Paeniglutamicibacter kerguelensis: one gene and its partner. The protein of the gene in region 1 binds, or shares a complex with, the protein of each later gene. Links are inferred from orthologs where the notes say so. Each region holds a gene or a part of one and is shown on either strand. Other genes may lie near its edges.

The links. The genes of interacting proteins can lie anywhere in the genome.
Region 2: the proteins of uvrB (region 1) and pcrA are in contact, whole or in part, in a crystal structure (PDB 7EGT), measured with the Thermus thermophilus proteins. The link is inferred for Paeniglutamicibacter kerguelensis from one-to-one orthologs. Residues at the interface, in WP_096411307.1 of Thermus thermophilus: Glu23, Leu25, Arg26, Asp27, Gly28, Glu29, Arg30, Phe31, Arg55, Glu326, Asp327, Phe328, Glu379, Ser382, Gln383, His398, Gly400, Arg401; in WP_096412145.1 of Thermus thermophilus: His654, Arg656, Phe657, Gln666, Asp668, Glu669, Lys680, Arg681, Leu682, Ser683, Lys685, Tyr686, Ala687.

Annotation. Positions count from the first base shown.
Region 1 is NZ_JAGIOF010000001.1:2,144,420-2,152,154, forward strand. What follows is about bases 4,513-7,443. They hold uvrB (excinuclease ABC subunit UvrB), read right to left. Parts: upstream 7,064-7,443; coding sequence 4,961-7,063; downstream 4,513-4,960. Other genes in these bases: JOF47_RS09760 (TerC family protein), read right to left, coding at 4,513-4,706; JOF47_RS09770 (hypothetical protein), read right to left, coding at 7,068-7,443. In the rest of the region: JOF47_RS09745 (alpha/beta fold hydrolase), read left to right, coding at 1-1,207; JOF47_RS09750 (SDR family oxidoreductase), read left to right, coding at 1,219-2,241; JOF47_RS09755 (MFS transporter), read right to left, coding at 2,238-3,560; more of JOF47_RS09760, read right to left, coding at 3,657-4,512; more of JOF47_RS09770, read right to left, coding at 7,444-7,649; JOF47_RS09775 (hypothetical protein), read right to left, coding at 7,646-7,735. UniProt on the Escherichia coli protein: The UvrABC repair system catalyzes the recognition and processing of DNA lesions. A damage recognition complex composed of 2 UvrA and 2 UvrB subunits scans DNA for abnormalities.
Region 2 is NZ_JAGIOF010000001.1:99,614-105,710, reverse strand. The notes cover bases 456-3,496. They hold pcrA (DNA helicase PcrA), read right to left. Parts: upstream 3,166-3,496; coding sequence 745-3,165; downstream 456-744. Other genes in these bases: JOF47_RS00460 (hypothetical protein), read left to right, coding at 3,238-3,496; sucC (ADP-forming succinate--CoA ligase subunit beta), read right to left, coding at 456-529. Also shown: more of sucC, read right to left, coding at 1-455; more of JOF47_RS00460, read left to right, coding at 3,497-3,870; JOF47_RS00450 (ROK family transcriptional regulator), read right to left, coding at 4,642-5,868; JOF47_RS00445 (NUDIX hydrolase), read left to right, coding at 6,074-6,097. UniProt on the Escherichia coli protein: A helicase with DNA-dependent ATPase activity. Unwinds DNA duplexes with 3'-5' polarity. Translocates on single-stranded DNA with 3'-5' polarity. Initiates unwinding more efficiently from a nicked substrate than double-stranded DNA.

The DNA of each region.
Region 1 (7,735 bases):
GGTGTTCGCCCGCGAGATCGTTTCCACCGAGCACGGGGACCCCTCGGCACTGCCGTGGCTGCTTTTCCTGCAGGGCGGCCCGGGCGGCAAGGCCCCGCGCCCCGGCTCGCTGTCCGGCTGGATGGCAGAGGCAGCCAAGACCTTCCGCATCCTGCTGCTTGACCAGCGCGGCACCGGCTTGAGCACCCCTGCCAACCGGCAGACCCTGCCGCTGCGCGGGGACGCAGCAGCGCAGGCGGCCTACCTGACCCACTTCCGCGCCGACTCGATCGTGCGCGACGCCGAGGCCATCCGCGAGGCCCTGGGGATCGAAAAATGGAGCACGTTCGGGCAGAGCTACGGCGGCTTCTGCACGCTGACCTACCTGTCGATCGCCCCGCAGGCGCTGGAGCGCTGCCTGGTCACCGGCGGGCTCGCCTCGCTCACCGCGGACGCGGCAACCGTCTACCGGGCCACCTACGCCCGCATGGCCGCGCGCAACGAGGAGTACTTCTCCTGGTACCCGCAGGACCGCCAGACGCTGGCCCGCATCGCGAACCACCTCGGGCGCACCGAGGAACACCTTCCCAACGGGCGTCCGCTGACCGTGGCCATGGTGCAGATGCTCGGCCAGTTCCTCGGCGGCAACGCCCGCGTGCACCTGCTGCACCACGTCTTCGAGGGTGCCTTCGTGCCGACCCCCGGCGGGGAGCGGCTCTCGGACAGCTTCCTGGCCGAAATCCAGAACCAGGCCGACCGGACCGGCAACCCGCTCTACGCGCTGATGCACGAATCTATCTACGGGCAGGGCTCCGCGACCGGCTGGGCGGCCGAGTCCGTGCTGGAGGAATTCCCCGCCTTCTCCCCCGCAGCCCAGATTCCGCTGCTCACCGGCGAAATGGTGTACCGCTGGTACTTCGAGTCGGACCCGGTGCTGCGCCCGCTGGAGGAAACCGCCCGCATCCTCTCCGAGCACGAGGACTGGGCGCCGCTCTACGACGCGGAGGCGCTGGCCCGCAACACGGTCCCCGTGGCCGCGGCCGTGTACACCGACGACGTCTACGTCGATCGGGACCTGTCGATGGAAACAGCGAACGCGGTCGCCGGGCTCAAGGTCTGGGAAACCGCCGACTTCCACCACGACGGAATCAGCGACGAGGGTGCGATGATTTTCGCAAAGCTGCTGGAAATGACCGAGCTGCTGGAATTGACCGCCACACCGGGGTAGATTTCGCTTCCATGGGCGATGAACTGGTTTTGGTCACGGGCGGATCCGGGTTCCTGGGTGCGCACTGCATCGTGGCGCTGCTGGAGCGCGGTTACCGGGTGCGCACCACGGTGCGTTCGATGGACCGGCAGGTGGAGGTCTGGGCGGCCCTGGAGATGGCCGGGTTGGCCGACGCCGAGGTGGACATTGTCGCGGCGGACCTGAGGTTCGATGCGGGCTGGGAGGCGGCGGCCGCCGGGTGCGGCTACGTCCTGCACACCGCGTCCCCGTTCCCGGCCAATGCCCCGAAGGACGAAAACGAACTCATCGTCCCCGCCCGCGACGGCGCCCTGCGGGTGCTCTCCGCCTCCCGCGCTGCCGGGGTGAAGCGCGTGGTGCTGACCTCTTCGTTTGCCGCGGTCGGCTACGGGCATCCGTCCCGGGACACGGAGTTCACCGAGGCCGACTGGTCTAACCCGCAGGCCGACATCGGCGCGTACACCAAATCCAAGGCGCTGGCCGAACGCGCGGCCTGGGACTTCATCGCGGCCGACGGCGGGACGCTGGAACTGGCGGTGGTGAACCCCGTGGCCATCATCGGCCCGGTGCTGGGCCCCAAGCTCTCCACGTCGATCGAGCTGGTGCGGCGGCTGCTCTCCGGCGGCATGCCGGGGCTGGCGAAAATCTCGCTCCCCGTGGTCGACGTGCGCGACGTCGCGGACCTGCACGTGCGCGCGATGGTCGATCCGGCGGCCGCGGGCGAGCGGTTCCTGGCCGTCGCCGGTCCGGCGTGGAGCCTCGAGCAGATGGCCGGCATCCTGCGGGTCCGGCTGGGGAACGAGGGCTCGAAGATTCCGACCCGCGTGTTGCCGAACTGGTTGGTGCGCGCTGCGGCGGTCTTTGTCCCCCCGCTGCGCCAGCTGGTCCCCCGGCTGGGTGTGGTGAGGAATGCATCGAACGCGAAGGCCGTCGGCACCCTCGGCTGGGAGCCGCGGCCCGTCGAGGACTCGCTGGTCGACACCGCGCGGTCCCTGCAGAAGCTGGGGATGCTTTAGGCCTTGCCCTGTCTTGCAAGCTCGCGCAGGCAGAAGACCGTGACGGCCAGGATGAAGACCAGGCAGAGGTAGCCGAGCCCGGCGAATCCCAGCCAGGCCAGCAGCAGCCCGGACCCGGCGGCACCCACTGCACCGGCGGCGCCCATGAGCGTGTCGGAGACGCCCTGCACCAGCACCCGGCGTTCGCGTGCCACCCGTTCGGCCAGGAACGCCGAGCCGGAGACGGTGGCCATCGACCAGCCCAGGCCCAGCAGCACCAGGCCGGTGGTGACCGCGGCCTGCGAATCCGCGCCGAGGCCGCAGACCAGCACCGCGGCAACCAGCATGCCCTGGGAGGCCAGCATCATCCGGATCCGCCCCATCCTGTCGGCCAGCGAGCCGACCAGCGGGGAGAGCGCGTACATGCCGGCGATGTGCAGGGAGATGGTGAACCCGATAACCACCAGGATGTCGGTGGTGCCGTGGTGCATGGCGTGCCCCGGCGTCGCTGCCATGTCCTTGAGGTGCACCGGCGTCATGGACATGACCCCGACCATCACCAGGTGGGCCACCACGATCGTGGAGATGCCCAGCATCGCGCCCGGCGATTGGCGTGCGGCGGCCAGTCCCGTGGCCAGCGAACCGCGCTTGCGTCCCGGTGCGGGTTTGGCGGTCGGGTGCCCGGCGGCCTCGTCGTAGCCGCGGGCCAGGAAAATCGGGTCGGGGCGCAACCCGATGTTCAGGATCACGATGGCCAACACCATGCCGGCCAGGGAAAAGAGGAACGGCCCGCTCATCGGCGGCAACCCGAGGCTTGCGCCGAGTGCCGATCCGGGTCCGATCAGGTTCGGGCCGGCTACCGCGCCGACGGTGATCGACCAGACCACCAGGCCCAGGTCGCGGCCGCGGGTGGCATCGTCGGCCAGGTCCGTTGCGGCGAAGCGCGCCTGCAGGTTCGCCGCGGACCCCACGCCGAGCAGCGCCGCACCGAGCAGCAACACGGGAAAACTCCGGGTGACAGGTGCCAGTATCATCAGCACCGCGCCGATCGCCGCCAGGAAGTAACCCAGCGACAGCGCCACCCGGCGTCCGCGTTTGACCGCCAGCGCCGCCAGCGGCAGTGCACTCACGGCGCCGGCCACGGAGATCGCGGTGGTGGAGGCTCCGGCAAAGGCGTTCGATCCGGTCAGTTCGACGGCCATGAGCGAGCCGATGGCCAGGCCCGCACCGTTTCCCACGCCGGAGAGCAGCTGCGAGGCAGAAAGCGTGAGCACCACGCGGCGCTGCGCCCGGGCGCGGGTGGATACGGGATTGAGCACCGATTTTGGAGAAGTAGTCACCCGCGCAAGCTTAGCAACGGGCGGGGATTAAACGACCGTCGGGGCCCGTCTCCCGAAGGAAGCGGACCCCGACGGGGACATGCAGGGGCCGGTCGACTACTCGGAGTCGGCCTTGGCTGCTTCGTCTGCAGCCTTGATCTCCTGTGCGGCCTTGTGCTCGGCGGCGGCGCGGCGGCCGGCCGGAGAAAGCAGCGAGGCAACGGTGGCGATCACAATGGTGCCGAGGATGACAACCAGCGAGACCGTGATCGAGATGTCCGGGACCCACTCGATGTGCTCGCCGTTGTTGATGAACGGCAGTTCGTTGACGTGCATCGCGTGGAAGACCAGCTTGATGCCGATGAAGGCCAGGATGATCGACAGAGCGTGCTTGAGGTAGACCAGGCGGTCCATCAGGCCACCGAGCAGGAAGTACAGCTGGCGCAGGCCCATCAGAGCGAACAGGTTCGCGGTGAAGACGATGAACGGGGACTGGGTCAGGCCGAAGATCGCCGGGATCGAGTCGACCGCGAAGAGCAGGTCGGTCATGCCGATGGTCACGAAGACCAGCACCATCGGGGTGAACATGCGCTTGCCGTCGATGGTGGTGCGCAGCTTGTTGCCGTCGAATTCCTTGGAGATCGGCAGGTTCTTGGTCAGCTTGTAGACCAGGCCGTTGTTGGCGCCTTCAGACTCGTCCTCGCCGTGGTCGGTTGCCTGCTTCCATGCGGTCCAGAGCAGGAACGCACCGAAGATGTAGAAGACCCACGAGTAGTTTTCGATGACAGCGGCACCGAGGATGATGAAGATGCCGCGCAGGATCAGCGCGATGATGATGCCGAACATCAACACTTCTTGCTGGTACTTACGTGGCACCGAGAAGCGGGCCATGATGATGATGAACACGAAGAGGTTGTCGATGCTCAAGGAGTACTCGGTGACCCAGCCGGCGATGAACTGCTGGCCGAGGTCCGGGCCCGCCTGCCACCAGACAACGGCGCCGAAGATCAGTGCCAGGGTGACGTAGAAGCCGACCCAGAGGCCGGATTCCTTCATCGAAGGTTCGTGTGGTTTCTTGACTACGTAAAGCAGGTCAAGAAGAAGAATGATGCACAATGCAGACAGAGATATGATCTCAAACTGCAGCGACAAGCCGTGGTTTCCCAATGTGGGGCCTTTCAAAACGGGGTACGTGAAATTACCGCAAGTCTCTCCGCCGCCCGCTCAGATTGGGACGACCGCTGCGCCCGGCGAGGCATCGATGCCTCGCGTGTTGACGACCACAGCACAATTGGGATACTCCCCTACGCTTGAAACAGTCTAGCGTACTCATGTTTCGGGCACGTGAATGACCTGCGGCTTTACCCGGAATCTTCGAATGCGAGCAAGTCTCCGGGCTGGCAAGGTTCTGGAAACAGCGCCTACGCGTGACCTGCGTTTTTCATCTGGCGAAGCTCCTTCTTCAGCTCCGACACCTCGTCGCGCAGGCGGGCGGCAACCTCGAAGTGCAGCTCGGCGGCGGCCGCGTGCATCTGCTCGGTCATCTGGCTGATCATGTCCACGAGGTTCTCCGCCGGGGCCGCGGCCAGGCCGTCGGCACGGACGACCTCGTGTGCCTTCTTGGTGCCGGCGCTCGAACGCTTGGCGTTCTTGGCCAGTCGCTGGTTGTTCAGCAATTCCTGGGTGTCGGCGTCCTCGCGGGCCAGCGAATCGGTGATGTCGGCGATCTTCTTGCGCAGCGGCTGCGGGTCGATGCCGTGGTCCTTGTTGTACTTCTGCTGCACCTCGCGGCGGCGGTTGGTTTCCTCGATCGCCTGCGCCATGGCGTCGGTGATCTTGTCCGCGTACATGTGGACCTGGCCGTCGACGTTTCGGGCGGCACGGCCGATGGTCTGGATCAGCGAGGTAGCCGAGCGCAGGAAGCCCTGCTTGTCGGCATCGAGGATCGCCACGAGCGAGACCTCGGGCAGGTCGAGGCCCTCACGGAGCAGGTTGATGCCGACCAGCACGTCGAACAGGCCCATGCGCAGCTCGCGCAGCAGCTCGACGCGGCGCAACGTGTCGACGTCGGAGTGCAGGTACTGGACCTTGACCCCGTGTTCGGTGAAGTAGTCGGTGAGGTCCTCGGCCATGCGCTTGGTCAGCGTGGTGACCAGGATGCGCTCGTTGCGCTCCACGCGTGCGCGGATCTCGTCGAGCAGGTCGTCGATCTGCCCCTTGGTGGGCTTGACGATGATCTCGGGGTCGATCAGGCCCGTGGGGCGGATGATCTGCTGGACCACGCCGTCGGCCTTGCCGAGTTCGTACTTGCCCGGGGTCGCCGAGAGGTAGACGGTCTGGCCGATGCGCTCGAGGAACTCGTCCCACTTCAGCGGCCGGTTGTCCATGGCCGAGGGCAGCCGGAAGCCGTGCTCCACCAAGGTGCGCTTGCGCGACATGTCGCCCTCGTACATGGCGCCGATCTGCGGGACAGTGACGTGGGATTCGTCGATGACCAGCAGGAAGTCGTCGGGGAAATAGTCGATGAGGCAGTGCGGCGCGGTGCCCGCGGCGCGGTCGTCGATGTGCCGGGAGTAGTTTTCGATGCCGTTGCAGAATCCCATCTGCTCCATCATTTCCAGGTCGTAGGTGGTGCGCATGCGCAGGCGCTGGGCCTCCACCAACTTGTTCTGGCTCTCCAGGGTTTCCAGGCGCTGGCGCAGCTCGTCCTCGATGTCGGTGATCGCGCGGTTCATGCGCTCGGGACCTGCCACGTAGTGGCTGGCCGGGAACACGTACATCTCGTTTTCCTCGCGGATCACGTCCCCGGTGACCGGGTGCAGCGTGTGGATCGATTCGATCTCGTCGCCGAAGAACTCGATGCGCAGGGCCTGTTCCTCGTACATCGGGATGATCTCCACGGTGTCCCCGCGCACGCGGAAGGTGCCGCGGTGGAAGTCCATGTCATTGCGGGCGTACTGCATGGAGACGAACTTGCGCAGCAGGTCGTCGCGGTTCAGCTCCATGCCCTTCTTCAGGGTCACCATGCCCGCGACGTACTCCTCGGGGGTGCCCAGGCCGTAGATGCAGGAAACGGTGGCGACGACGATGACGTCGCGGCGGGTGAGCAGCGCGTTGGTGGCCGAGTGGCGCAGGCGTTCGACCTCCTCGTTGATGGAGGAGTCCTTCTCGATGAAGGTGTCGGTCTGCGGCACGTAGGCCTCGGGCTGGTAGTAGTCGTAGTAGGAGACGAAGTACTCGACGGCGTTGTTGGGCAGCAGCTCGCGGAATTCGTTGGCCAGCTGCGCGGCCAGCGTCTTGTTCTGCACCATGACCAGCGTGGGGCGCTGCACCTTTTCGATGAGCCACGCGGTGGTGGCGGACTTGCCGGTGCCCGTGGCGCCGAGCAGCACCACGTCCTTTTCGCCCGCGTTGATGCGTGTTGTCAGTTCCTTGATCGCCGTTGGCTGGTCGCCGGCGGGCTTGAACTCGCTGATGACCTCGAAGGGGGCAACGACGCGGTTGATTTGCTGGGCAAGACTCATGTTTCTAGGCTACGCCCTGGGGCGGACAGGTTGGCCGGTGCTCGCGTTGGGCTGAACGGAAGGTCTCGGTTGCGGCGCGGACAAGACCCTCGATCCGGGCCAGCGCCTCGCCTTGCCCGTCGCCGATGGTGTTGTGGACCCAACGGAAGTAGCGGTCGGCACCCGCAAGAATGCCTGGAACGACTATGGCCGGATCGATCTTGTGGGACACGTTGTTAGCCGTGAACGTGGCGCTTCGGGGCGCACCCTTCATGGCGATCGCTGCCGGTTGGCCGGACAGGGTTTCGTTGCCTTCGCCGACGGCCAGAAAACCCTCGAGAACGTCCAGCAGCGCAAGCCAGATGCCCGTCACCTCGTCCCAAAGGTCCAACGGGATCAGCTGTTGGCCGTGATACAGCAAGTGGACGAGGCCATCGCTTCCGTGGGGGTTGCGCGTGGCGCGGTCAAACCACAGCGCTGCCGCGCGTTTGCCCTCGCGATCGACACTCACCAGGTAGTGCTCCGGCCGGGCACAAAAGTCCGCGAGGTCAGTCACGGTGTGAGGGATCAGCAGGAAGGATTCGGTGGCGAATGTATTCGTGTTCACGGGCGACGGTGCGGGGACCCGTGGTTCTTCCGCACGTCGCGCTCGACGATGTTGCCCAGCGAGGCGCGCATGGTGCGCATCATGAA
Region 2 (6,097 bases), 2.0 Mb from region 1 along the record:
ACAGCTTCAGGATTGCCGAGGCAACCTTTTCGGTCAGTTCCGGGGCGAAGCCTGCTGCTGCAACGATCTCGTCGGCCTTGGCCTGGTCGATGCCAACGGCCGGGTCAACGGCGATGCGTGCCAGTGCCTCGGGGCGCTCAACGGCGAGTTCCTCGATTTCCATGCCGCCTTCAACCGAGCACATGGCCAGGTAGTTGCGGTTGGCGCGGTCCAGCAGTACGGAGAAGTAGAACTCCTCGGCAATGTCTGCGCCCTGGGCGATCATGACCTTGTTCACGGTGTGGCCCTTGATGTCCATGCCGAGAATGTTGGTTGCGTGCTCGAATGCCTCGTCGGCGGTCTTTGCGACCTTGACGCCGCCGGCCTTGCCGCGGCCTCCGACCTTTACCTGGGCTTTAACAACCACGACGCCGCCGATTTTCTCGGCTGCGGCCTTGGCTTCTTCAGGAGTGTAGGCAACGATGCCGGCCAGCACGGGTACGCCGTGCGACTCGAACATATCGCGCGCCTGGTATTCATACAGGTCCACGGGCTTGTGTCCTTCTTGTCGAAGTCTATGCTGACTCGAAGACGCGGCAAGGCATAACCATGTCGCGCCTCAGAGGGGAGCACCGGGCCCTAAATCAGGCCTGATGCACCTTCAGACTAACGCGTTCCAACGCAATGGCACAGTTCTACAAAATGTAGAGACGGACCCGGCGCAATGACCGCGGTCCCCGGAGAGTAAAATACTCCGCAAAAACGCTAGTCAAGCCTAGTCAAGGGTGCGTATCTAAGCAGCAAGCGCTTTTCGGCATCCGCAAACTTCACCTTCGCGACCGTCTTGTCCCCGGCGCCCTCCAGCGCCAAGACAACGCCCTGCCCGAAGGTGCCGTGCGAGACCTTGTCGCCGATGTTCAGCGCGATGATTTCCTTGTTGGGTTGGACACGCGCGCTGCGCACCGCTGCCCGCGCGGTGGGTGCGGTGCGCAGCGTGTGCTCTTCGCTGGCACCGCTCAGGCGCGTGGCTCCCCCACCCGTGTTGCCGCGTCCCGCGCCCCAATACGAGCCGGATTCGTAGCGGCTGGTGGCAAAGTTTCCGCTGCCTCCGAATGAATCAAAGGACGAACGCTTGGTGCCTTCGCGCTTCCAATCCAGCAAGTCAACCGGTATTTCCTCAAGGAACTGGCTTGCGGGGTTGTACTGGGACTGGCCCCACAGGCTGCGGTACTCGGCACGGGTGAGGTAGAGGCGCTCCCGGGCACGGGTCAGCCCCACATAGGCCAGCCGGCGTTCCTCGGCGAGTTCCTTCTCGTCGGTCAGCGAACGCTGGTGCGGGAAGATCCCGTGCTCCATGCCGGTGAGGAACACCACGGGGAACTCGAGCCCCTTGGCCGTGTGAAGCGTCATCAGGGTGACGAATCCCTCGCGGCGGGCCATGTTGGCACCCTCGTCGTCGCTCGGGGCCTCCGGGATCTGGTCCGCGTCGGCGACCAGTGCCACGCGTTCGAGGAAGTCGGTGAGCGTGCCCTCGGGGTTTTCCTTCATGAAGTCGCGCACCACGGCCACCAGTTCGGCGAGGTTTTCCACGCGCGACTCATCCTGCGGGTCGTTGGAGGAACGCAGCATTTCCAGGTATCCGGTTTGCTCGAGCACCGCTTCGAGGGCTTCGGCCGGACCGGACCCGTCCGCCACCACCGCCAGGTCGTCGATGATTTTGACGAACGCGGCAATCATGTTCTGGCCCCGCGTACCCAGGCCAGGCGCTTCGTCCGCCCGGCGCAGGGCCTCCATGAAGGAAATGCGTTCGCGTTCGGCAAGCGCGGCGACCGAATACTCTGCCCGGTCGCCGATGCCGCGCTTGGGTTCGTTGAGGATGCGGCGGACATTGATGTCGTCCTCGGGATTCATCAGGACCCGGAGGTACGCCAAGGCGTCCTTGACTTCCTTGCGGTCGTAGAAGCGGGTCCCGCCAATGACCTTGTACTTCAGGTCCACGCGCATCAGCTGCTCTTCGAGCGAACGCGACTGGGCGTTGGTTCGGTAGAAGATCGCGACGTCCCCGGGGCGGATGTCTTCCTCGTCGTTCAGGCGGAGGATCTCGTCGGCGATCCAGCGCGCTTCATCGGATTCGGATTCACCCACATAGCCGATGATTTTTTCGCCGTCACCCTCGGCCGTCCACAGACGCTTCTCGGGGCGGTTCGGGTTGCGCTTGATGACTTCATTGGCCGCGGAAAGAATCGTTTGCGTGGAGCGGTAGTTTTGCTCCAGCTTGATGGTTTCGGCGTCCGGGTAATCCTTGGAAAATTCCACGATGTTGCGGATGTCCGCACCGCGGAATGCGTAAATCGACTGGTCGGAATCGCCGACCACGGTCAGCTCCCCGCCCGGGGTGGGGCCGTCGGGCCCGGTCAGCTCGCGCACCAACGCGTACTGGGCGTGGTTGGTGTCCTGGTACTCGTCGACCATGACGTGGCGGAAGCGCCTGCGGTAGTTGTCCGCCACCGCGGGGAATGCGCGGAAGATGTTGACCACGTGCGCAATCAGGTCGTCAAAGTCCAGGGCGTTTGCCGCGCGCAGGCGCTCGGCGTATCCGCGGTAGACCTGTGAGACCGCGCGCGCGAAGGGGTCGTTGGAATCGACGGTCGCGGCATATTGCTCGTCGTCGATCAGCTCGTTCTTGAGCGCGGAAATCTTGTGGGCCATGGACTTCGGCGTGAACCGTTTAGGGTCCAGCTCCAGGCCCTTGGAAACCATAGTGATCAGGCGCAGCGAATCGGCCGAATCGTAAATCGAGAAGCTCGACTTCAGCCCCACCGCGGCGGCTTCGCGGCGCAGGATGCGCACGCACGAAGAGTGGAAGGTCGATATCCACATCTTCTTGGCCACGTCGTCGCCCACCAATGCCGCAATGCGTTCACGCATTTCAGCCGCGGCCTTGTTGGTGAAGGTAATGGCCAGGATTTCATGCGGGCGTGCGCGCCCCGTGGCCAGCAGGTAGGCAATCCGGTGCGAGAGCACACGGGTCTTGCCCGAGCCCGCCCCGGCAACGATGAGCAGTGGTGAACCGGCATGCTTGACTGCCTGTTCCTGCTGCGGGTTCAGGCCCCTGAGGAGCTCGAGGGCGTCCGGCAGTGGCTGGGCTGGAGCGGGTGCGACGAAGTCATCGAAAAGGAAATCCATGATGGGCCCTAGTCTACGTGGAGCCTGCCCCGCCTTGGCCGGCAGGCGGGCAAACGAAGGCATAATTGGTTCATGGCCAAGTCACGCAAGTCGAAACAGTACAACCGCTCTGCCCCCGCGGCACCGGTCGTCAATCCATCAACGGAACGCACGCCTGAGCAGGCACAGGGCAACGGAAACCTGATCCTGGTGGCAGGCGTCGGCGCAGTGATTCTCCTCTTCTGGTACTACCACCTGCTGACGTTGAACCAGATGGCCGACCTGTCCAACGGCCTGATGATGCCGGACCAGATGATCGGCGGCTATTCCGTCGAACACATCGAGGCCTTGCGGGCCGCCATGGATCCGAATGCCGTCGGCCAGCTGAACTACCTCCACAAGACCGCGGGCCTGCTCTTCCCGCTTTTCCTGGCCCTTGTCACGATGCTTGCGGTGAACCTCAATACCTCGCGCGGTCCCGTGCGGTGGGTGCTGTGGGCGGTGCCAATGCTGTTCGCCGTGGTTGACCTGTGGGAGAACATCGCCATCGACGCGCTCTTCAACGGTCCTGTCGATCCGGCCGCGGTTGCGCTGGCCTCGACGCTGACCACCATACGCTGGATCCTACTCTTCGCCACCGTTGCGATCCTGGTCGGGGTGTTGGTGGCTTCGTTCATTCGCACATTCCGCGAGAAGTGGGAAGCCTCGAAGCAGGGGTTGCTCTAACTTTCGGTTGGCGGCACTCCGTGCGACGTGCGGGGTGCCGCTTCCAAAATTTTTGTCGAAAAACCGCTACGATTAGTAGGGCTCGTTTCGACGAAGCAAGCCTCTGTAGCTCAGTTGGATAGAGCGACCCTCTCCTAAAGGGTAGGCCGTCGGTTCAATTCCGGCCAGGGGCACCAAAACGGTATGACCTGCACTCGTGCAGGTCATACCGCGTTTAAGGCTCTGCCGAAGAATCCGGCCGCCATTGATGTTGGCCGCGGAGCGCGTGCAGCGCACCGGACGTGTCCGCATCCAACCGCAGGTGCCCATGGATGGGCACCAGCCGGGTTTGGAAATGGAGTGTTTAAAAATGCCGCCCCTGCGAATCCGGGCGTCGTTTCCAGCTGCCTGCGCTTGCTGCACGGAAGGTCTGCCACGTGCCTGCGGCGGCGGAGTCCCGCCGCCTCGGGGCAGCCGAGATCGGCCGAAATGGCCGTTAAGAAAAAGGTGCCGTCGACCGGTGAAATGTGGGATAACTCCCATTACATCCCACATCACCGGTCGACGGCGTCGGAGTGGCTCCCCAGCAGCCGACCTGCCGTTCCCCCACACATCAAAATTGCGGACAATCGAGACTTTCACGCAAACAACGGTGGGCAGTTCGGTTGCTACCAACTCCTACCGGACATCTAAATCCATTTGAAAAGGTTTGTCAACCGGGTCACCTAATTCACGCGAAAGGGCCGTCCGTGTGCGTAACCGAACGACCCTTCAACGTATTTTTACGACCTTTTAGCGCAGCAGGAGTGCAGCGGCCTTCGGAGACAAGGCTGCGTCCATTACGGCACAGGCCCCGCCGATTGCCCCGGCTTCCGGCCCAAGCGTCGAGGAACGAACCTCAATGCCGTGCACGTTCTTGGAGGTGAACCGCTCATTGATGATCTCGCGGACACCGTCAAGGCAATAGTCCCCGACCTCGGACCACAGGGGTCCGCCAAAGATGACCTGGGAAACGTCAAGTGCGTTGCAGAGCTGTCCGGCGACCTGCCCGACCTTGCCCATGCATTCACGCATGAGTGACGCGGCATTTTCGTTACCCTCATCGGCCATCTTCACGATCTGGCTCATGCCTTCGGCGCGTTCTTCGGGGTTTCCGTCATCCGGAACGGTCAACGTCAAACCGACTGCCCGGGCCTTCTGCGCCACATGGTTGAACGCCAGCGAGGCGTGCAGGCAATCGTTGCGGCCGCAGGTGCAAGGCTGGGCGACAACGCCGGTGGAGTAGTGGCCGATCTCGCCGGCGTTGTTGCTGACGCCGCGGTGGATTTCCCCGTTGAGAACCATGCCCGCGCCGATGCCGGCACCGACATACATGAGGATGAAATTGTCCCGCGCCGCGTCGTTGCCCTTCCACAATTCCGCGATGGATGCGGCAATCGTGTCTTTTTCGAGGATGACGTCCAGGTTCAGCATGCGTCGCAGCGGTTCGACGACCTCCACGTCTTTCCAACCGTCTAGCAACGGCGGATCGATCATGAGACCGCGTTCGCGGTCCAGCGGACCCGGTGCCGCCACGCCGACACCGACGATATTGGCGCGCGGCATTCCGGATTCGATGATGATCTCTTCCACGGTCTTGGCCATGGTTTCAACGGTCTTCTCGGGCACCTCGACCGGTGGGATGTCCAGCCGGCGGGAATGCAATACTTCGCCACGCAGGTTCAGCATGACGACGGAGATAACACCGGGATCCAGGTGGATTCCGATGGCAACCATGCGGTTGGCTTCCAGCTCCAAGACGGTTCGGGGCTTGCCCGGACCGGAAACGATGGTGCGGTCCTCGCGGACCAAGCCTTCATCGAGCAATCGGCGTACGACATTTGAGATGGTCTGTGGAGAAAGTCCCGTGGAACCGGCAAGCTCAACACGGCTTACCCCGTCGACGGCGCGACGAATCGACTCAAAAATTACCGCCTGATTAAAATCCCCGAGTCGACCTAAGTTGGTGCCCCGCTGCATCAATTCTCCATTTGTAGATCCATAAATGATCCCCCGTTGGCCGTACCCTTGTCCGGATTGTCCCAGTATCCGGTCGGCACACGATGAGTCATTGTGCCGAGCGCAGTACCGCTATTCGTTACACGCCAATAGCCGAGCCCACAATCCGCCCACAGAGCACGTTATCATCCTCGCATGTGGATTTGGCTGTTGTTAAGCTCAAGGTGTGCCAAAGATTCTTACCATCGCC